DNA from 2 places in the Allobacillus sp. SKP2-8 genome. Region 1 is predicted to be linked to the other one. Evidence: riboswitches for the same ligand, from Rfam matches in the RefSeq annotation. Region 1 holds a riboswitch; the other holds the start of a gene.
The links. Region 1 has a riboswitch for S-adenosylmethionine ahead of metK (methionine adenosyltransferase). Riboswitches for the same ligand answer to the same signal wherever they lie in the genome.
Positions count from the first base shown of each region.

Region 2: another riboswitch for S-adenosylmethionine. It lies ahead of FPQ10_RS08420 (methionine ABC transporter ATP-binding protein); the one in region 1 lies ahead of metK (methionine adenosyltransferase).

Region 1 covers NZ_VMHF01000014.1:2,012-5,875, reverse strand. The annotation lists gene pckA (phosphoenolpyruvate carboxykinase (ATP)) at 1-885, opposite strand, end outside; gene FPQ10_RS13455 (NUDIX hydrolase) at 1,171-1,734, shown strand; SAM riboswitch class I at 1,837-1,942, shown strand; gene metK (methionine adenosyltransferase) at 2,136-3,338, shown strand; gene FPQ10_RS10145 (hypothetical protein) at 3,523-3,828, opposite strand; gene FPQ10_RS10140 (hypothetical protein) at 3,819-3,864, shown strand, end outside.
Region 2 covers NZ_VMHF01000009.1:23,016-26,879, reverse strand. The annotation lists gene FPQ10_RS08430 (thioredoxin family protein) at 1-203, shown strand, start outside; gene FPQ10_RS08425 (TlpA family protein disulfide reductase) at 781-1,200, opposite strand; SAM riboswitch class I at 1,288-1,395, shown strand; SAM riboswitch class I at 1,495-1,614, shown strand; gene FPQ10_RS08420 (methionine ABC transporter ATP-binding protein) at 1,688-2,713, shown strand; gene FPQ10_RS08415 (methionine ABC transporter permease) at 2,706-3,374, shown strand; gene FPQ10_RS08410 (MetQ/NlpA family ABC transporter substrate-binding protein) at 3,393-3,864, shown strand, end outside.

The DNA.
Region 1 (3,864 bases):
AACAGAACCAAAACGAATGGCATTAAAGATTTGTGGTTCTTTTTCAGCAGATAGATTCACGGTTTTTGCATAGCATCCGCCTTCGATATTGAATACACCGTTTTGGCTCCATGCGTGTTCGTCATCACCGATTAAGCTTCTGCTCGGGTCGGCGGATAAAGTTGTTTTCCCTGTTCCGGAAAGTCCGAAAAATAAAGCAACATCACCTTCTGCGCCGACGTTCGCTGAACAGTGCATTGGAAGCACTTCATTTTTAGTCGGTAGCATATAGTTCATGACAGAGAAAATGGATTTTTTAATTTCTCCAGCATATTCTGTTCCGCCAATTAAAACGATTCGGTGCTTAAATGAAACAATAATAAATGTTTCAGAATTTGTACCGTCTACTTCAGGGTCAGCTTTGAAATGTGGAGCAGAAACGACTGTAAATCCAGCCTGATGATTTTCTAGCTCTTCTTTTGAAGGACGGATAAATAGACGATTGGCAAATAGGTTATGCCAAGCAAATTGTGTAATGACTTGGATCGGCAGGCGGTATTTTTCATCCGCACCGGCGAAGCCTTTGAAAGTAAATAATTCATTCTGAGTTTCCAAGTAATCGATAACTTTATGAAATAGATTTTCGAACTTTTCTTCGCTGATTGGTTGGTTGACACTTCCCCATTCAACATGATCTTGGGATTCTTCATCTTTTACGATAAATTTATCTTTCGGTGATCTTCCTGTATATGTTCCAGTTGTTGCGCGAATGGCTCCGGTAGAAGACAGGACGCCTTCCTCACGGCTCAATACTTTTTCAACAAGTTCAGCAACTGAAAGATTTTGATGATTCACGTCTAAATCGGTTAAGCGAGAGACGAGCGAATCAAGTGTATTTGTGCTCATTCATTCATCATCCTTTACGTTTAAGTTAAAGTGTGCTGTTTCAATCTGGTTATTAGTATAACACATTAGATATATTAATCCATACTAATGGTGAAAATAATTGTGACTAAATTATAACAACATTCAGAGGTACTTTACCAACCTTTTATTAAAATTTGATGGATTGTTTTATCTTTCATACTCTAAATCTGTCGCTTAATCATGAAATATCGTATTTAATGTAAACATGTTATGCTTTTATTAAGAAGTTTACAAGCTGATTTTTTTGAAAGGTAGGTTATTTAAATGGAAACGAAAACAAATAAAGAAGAAACTTTGAGACAGTTCCAAACGTATATGCTTCAATTTCCTGAAGAGGCAGAGAACCTCATCCCGTTTATTTCCTTCATTAAAGACCGCGAAGAATTATTTGACCGAAGCGTGTCACCGGGACATATTACCGGTAGCGGATTTGTTCTTCATCCGAATAAGCCGGATCATATATTGATGTTATTTCATAAATCATTGGAAAGATGGTTACAACCAGGTGGCCATGTGGATCCAGGAGAAACACCAGAGGAAGCAGCCATTCGTGAAGTGAAGGAAGAAACAGGCATCGATGTGCGTCTTCATTCAGTACATAAAGAACAGCTGTATCCTTTTGATGTCAATATTCATTACATCCCTACGAATAAACAAAAAGGCGAACCAGGCCATTTTCATTATGATTTCCGTTATCTTTTCGTGACAGATGAGACAGAAATCGGTCAAAATGATGAAGATCACGATGTCAGGTGGGTACATGTTTCAGAAATTCCGGACCAATTAATGGCTCGTGCGATTAAGCAGATTCAAGCGCTGCACCAGTAGATGGACGTTCACGTTTTCAGTAAAGTCGAATTAGTTAATCATTGACAATATAAATTGACAAGTTCCCTTATTTAGCGATATGATAATGCAGAAACGGAATAACTCTTATCCAGAGAAAGCGGAGGGAACAGGCCCGATGAAGCTCGGCAACCATCACAAGCTGTGACAGGTGCTAACCTGATGCAAGGTGTCCCTTGGACGATAAGAGCGGAAGGCGGATAATCACCTTTCCCTTTTGTCATGGATAAATGGGGAAGGTTTTTTTGTTGGATTGAAGACGTTCGTTTTCAATTGATATTAAAACTACGTCTCTGACATCACTCGATTACAAGCCGTATGAAGAGTGATGCTGTCGTCTGACCAGGAGAGAGTGCCGTAATAATTCTTGGGAGGAAATAGATATGGAAAGGAAACGAAGATTATTCACATCTGAATCGGTTACAGAAGGCCATCCAGATAAAATCAGTGACCAGATCTCAGATGCCATCTTGGATGAAATTTTAAAAGAAGATCCAGATGCACGAGTAGCATGTGAAACAATGGTTTCAACAGGTCTTGTTTTAGTATCCGGAGAGATTTCAACGACTTCATATGTTGATATCTCAACAATCGTTCGTGATACAGTAAAAGAAATTGGATATACACGGGCGAAATATGGTTTCGATTATGCGACATGTGCTGTATTGACCTCCATTGATGAGCAATCCGAAGATATTGCTGCTGGAGTCGATGTTGCTTATGAAAAAAGAGAAGGACAAATGACGGATGAAGACATTGAGGCAATTGGTGCAGGTGACCAAGGCTTGATGTTCGGTTTTGCAACGAATGAAACGGAGGAATTAATGCCTCTGCCGATCTCACTTTCTCATAAGCTGTCGAAGCGTTTATCCGATGTTCGTCGAACGGAAGTGATTCCGTATTTACGACCAGACGGGAAAACGCAAGTAACGGTTGAGTATAAGGAAGATGGTACACCAGGACGAATTGATACGATTGTCTTGTCTACACAACATCATCCGGAAATTACATTGGAACAGATCAAGAATGATATTATGGAATTCGTCATTCGACCGATCGTACCAGAAGAGTTAATGGATGATGAGACAAAAATCTTCATTAATCCAACAGGACGCTTTGTCATCGGCGGACCTCAGGGGGATGCCGGGTTGACAGGAAGAAAAATCATCGTAGATACATACGGTGGTTATGCTCGTCATGGCGGAGGAGCATTCAGTGGTAAGGATCCGACGAAAGTTGACCGTTCAGCCGCTTATGCTGCGCGCTATGTCGCGAAAAACATCGTCGCTGCGGGACTTGCTGAAACGTGTGAAGTGCAATTGGCTTATGCAATTGGCGTAGCACAGCCCGTTTCCATTAATGTTGATACATTTGGAACAGGCGCTGTCTCTGAAGAACGGATGGCTGAAGTTATTCCAGAAGTATTTGATTTGCGCCCTGCAGGTATAACGAAAATGCTTGATCTGAAGCGGCCGATTTATAAGAAAACAGCAGCTTTCGGACACTTTGGACGAACAGATGAAGATTTCACATGGGAACGTACAGATAAAGTAGATGAGTTAAAGCGTTTCTTTGAAAATAACTAAATCATAGATTCTTGAAAACAGTTGTTATACATAGTGTATAGCAGCTGTTTTTTTATTAAATCACTCGATTACATTTTGAATTTAAGTAATGTAAAATATAATTCAAAATATTTAGATTTGTGGTACGATGATTATAAATAAAGTTATGGCGCCCAAAGGCTCTGTTAAAGATTAGTGTTGATTTTTAATTGCCTGTGGGTGAAAGCTTTTCGCTGATAAACCGAGCGAAGCCGTCGATAAACTGTGCGGAGCCGTCGATAAACTGTGCGGAGCCGTCGATAAACTGTGCGGAGCCGTCGATAAACTGTGCGGAGCCGCCGATAAATCGAGCGAAGCCGTCGATAAATCGAGCGAAGCCGTCGATAAATCGAGCGGAGTCGCCGATAAACTGTGCGAAGCCGCTGATAAATCGTGGAGAAACCGATATTGAATCATTAACAACGGACTTTAACAAAGCCAAGTGAAAAGGGGGGTCTTTAAATGGTTCCACCAAAAGCTCTTTTTGAGTCTGGATTGAAAATCGTCG
Region 2 (3,864 bases), on a different contig from region 1:
ACACACTGGAAGACAGTAAATTTTATGAACTAAATGGACTGACTGCACCAGATTTTCTACAACAGTACAATATTATGAGTGTTCCATGTTTAATGGTGTTTAAAGACGGCAAGCCAGTCGATCGAATCTATACATTTCACTCTGTGCCATATTTATTAAAAGAACTTGGACCCTACTTGGTCACGGAGAAAAATAAAATATAATTATACTTATACATCTGACATGCCGAACGAAGGATACTCCTTGCGTTCGGTATTTTTTATGGAAGGCAAGAAAATGGAAAGCCGTTGATAAACGTCATGAAGCCGTTGAAAAATGCAGTGAAGCCGCCGAAAAAACATGAGAAGCCGTTGAAAAATCGGTAAAAGCCGTCGATAAAATATGCGAACCCGTTGAAAAACGTCATGAAGCCGTTGAATAATGAGTAGAAGCCGCCGATAAATCCTCCGTTAAGTTCGATCTTTCCATAAAAATAGGCTGTGACAAAGTTATAAACTTAGAAGCACGAATATTAATCTAACTTAGCGTAGGAAATATACGGAGACTTCTGCGGTCAACTAAATGCGGCCACGTCCTGTGGCCAACGTTGACACTAGCCCGTCCTGGGCGTCGGGAGCAAAAGCCTAGGTGAGACCCCGCAGTGCGAAGCACGAGGAGGCTCAACAGCTGCCCGCGAAAAGCGGAGTATATTTCCGAAGCGGGTATTTCCGCATTACTAAATTAGAATGTTCGTATCTGAGTCAACTTTAAAGATATTGTCCCAGCCTCATTTAGAAACGCTTATGCCAATGCTTTACTGATTACCTGCAAAATCTCCACAAAGTCAGCTTGATCACCGAATCGACCGACCACTTCACCATTCTTATCAATGACGATTGTCGTTGGGACGGAAGTGCAATCATAAAGGTCATATACTTCACGACCGTTATCTTTCAAAACGGGCTGGGTTAAAAATTGCTCTTGATATTTCAACGCTTCTTCCTCTGACCGCTCACGACCAGTCACGTTAATCGTAATCATTTCTAATTCATCGTTACGCGTTGTTTTATAAAATTGCTCTTTTTTCGGCAAGTCTCTTGCACAGTCTGGACACCAAGATACCCAAAAAGTAAGAACAATGACTTTTTTGCCGAGTACTTCATCTAGAGAGAATGTTCGGTCTTCATTTAAGTAAGGTAATTCAAACTGAGGTGCTTTCATTTTATATTTCCCCTTTTTCAAAAATAAGATTGACGACCAACTCGCTTCATGCTAATATTAACATTAATACAAATCGCATAGCAAAATTTCTTATCAAGAGTGGCGGAGGGAACGGCCCTGTGAAGCCCGGCAACCATCGAATTTATTCGAAAGGTGCTAATTCCTGTTCATGCTGAGTGCATGGCAAGATAAGAGAGAGATCAAACGTTTCTTTCTTGTTCTTGCAAGGGAGATTTTTTTATGTGTTAACAACGTATCGCTTTAACGTGTTAAATTAACAATTTTATAGATAAACTCTTATCAAGAGAGGTGGAGGGACTGGCCCGATGAAGCCCGGCAACCACTGGATGATGTTTAAAATCATCCAACAGGTGCTAATTCCAGCAAAGCAGGGGATGCTTTGAAAGATAAGGGAACGAAGGCCCGATTCCTTTCTGTTCTCTTATGCAGGAAGGTTTTTTTATTTACTAAAGAAAGAGGGAGTTACATGATATCGATTAAAAAGCTTTCGAAACATTTTCAAACGAAGGATCAAACGGTTCAAGCAGTCGATGATGTTTCATTAGATATTGAAAAAGGTGAAATCTTTGGTGTGATTGGTTATTCTGGTGCAGGTAAAAGTACGTTCGTTCGTCTGTTGAATCGACTGGAAGAACCGACGAGTGGAGAAATCACACTTGACCAGCAGTCATTGACCCAATTAGGAAAAAATGATCTGCGGAAAAAACGACAAAAAATAGGAATGATCTTTCAGCATTTTAACCTACTTTGGTCTCGTACCGTTTATGAAAACATTGCATTTCCTTTAGAAATTGCTGGTGTCGATAAACAGAATAGCAAAGAAAAAGTGAATGAATTGATTGAGCTTGTGGGATTAAAAGGAAGAGAAAACAGTTATCCATCACAGCTAAGCGGTGGTCAAAAACAACGTGTTGGCATCGCCCGAGCGCTCGCAAACGATCCCGAAGTGCTGCTTTGTGATGAAGCAACTTCCGCCCTCGATCCGGAAACGACGGATGATATCTTGGATTTACTTGTATCCATTAATGAAAAACTGAAATTGACGATCATCTTAATTACGCATGAGATGCATGTCATTCAAAAAATTTGTCATCGCGTAGCAGTTATGGAGCAAGGGAAAGTCGTTGAAGTCGGTGATGTGTTGGAAGTGTTCATCAATCCGAAAGAGAAAACGACGAAACGATTTGTTCAGCAATTATCACCGCTTGAACATGACCCTGAACGGTTGAAAGATTTCATTACGGAAGATGAAAGCAAAGAAGTGGTGAAGCTACATTTCGTCGGCGGTACAGCGAGACGGAGTTTGATCAGTGAAGTCGCAAAACAGTTCGATGTTTACGTGAATATATTGCAAGGATCAATTTCACAAACTCAGGAAGGCTCTTACGGTACATTGTTCGTTGAACTGGATGGGGAGCGAAAAGTGATTGAAGCATCGATGGAGTATATTCGCAACTCAGGTGTAGAAGTAGAGGTGGTTACAAATGCTTAACGAATTATTCCCAAATGTCATCATGGATGACTTATGGACAGCAACGTATGAAACATTATATATGACGGTTATTTCAGTAATCGGCACTTTTATTCTCGGAATTATTCTCGGTTTAGTTCTTTATTTAACCGATCGAGGAAATCTTTGGAGCAACCGGTTGGTGAACGGAATCACAGCGACGTTCGTTAACGTTTTCCGTGCCATCCCGTTCATTATATTAATTTTATTGCTCATTCCATTTACAGACTTTTTGATGGATACCATCCGTGGACCGAAAGCAGCTTTACCGGCATTGATTATCGGTTCGGCACCGTTTTACGCACGGTTAGTTGAAATTGCCTTAAAGGAGGTAGATAAAGGGGTAATTGAGGCAGCAAAGTCAATGGGGGCAAAAACCCACACGATTATTTTTAAGGTTTTATTGCAGGAATCAAAACCAGCACTAGTCGGAGGTCTGACGGTTACAGCAATTGCGTTAATCGGTTATACAGCTATCGCAGGAGTGATTGGCGCAGGCGGCCTTGGTGATTTAGCTTATATGAATGGTTTCCAACGAAGAAATAATGATGTTGTCTTTGCATGTACCGTCTTTATCGTCGCCATCGTCTTCATTTTTCAATGGGCAGGCGACTTTACGGCAAAAAAAATGGATAAACGATAAAAGGGGAGTTTAAAAAACATGAAAAAATTATTATTGGTTTTATTAGGAATTACATTGATTGTGACATTGGCAGCGTGTGGATCATCTGATGAAGAAAGTAATGGTGATTCTAACGGAGAAGATACTACTGAAATTGTCGTTGGTGCAACAAGCGTTCCTCACGCTGAAGTGTTAGAGGAAGCAAAACCGCTTCTTGAAGAAAAAGGAATTGACCTAACGATTGAAACGTACCAAGAGTATGTATTGCCAAACGAAGACTTAGATAACGGCACACTCGATGCAAACTACTTTCAACACATTCCTTACTTTGAATCACAGCAAGAAGATATTGGGTATGATTTTGTGAATATTGGCGGCATTCATATCGAACCTTTAGGCATTTATTCTAAGAACATCGAAAGTATCGATAATGTAGAGGAAGGAACAGTCGTACTTCTAAGTCGTTCTGTTGCCGACCACGGAAGAGTTCTTACTTTGCTTGAACAGAATG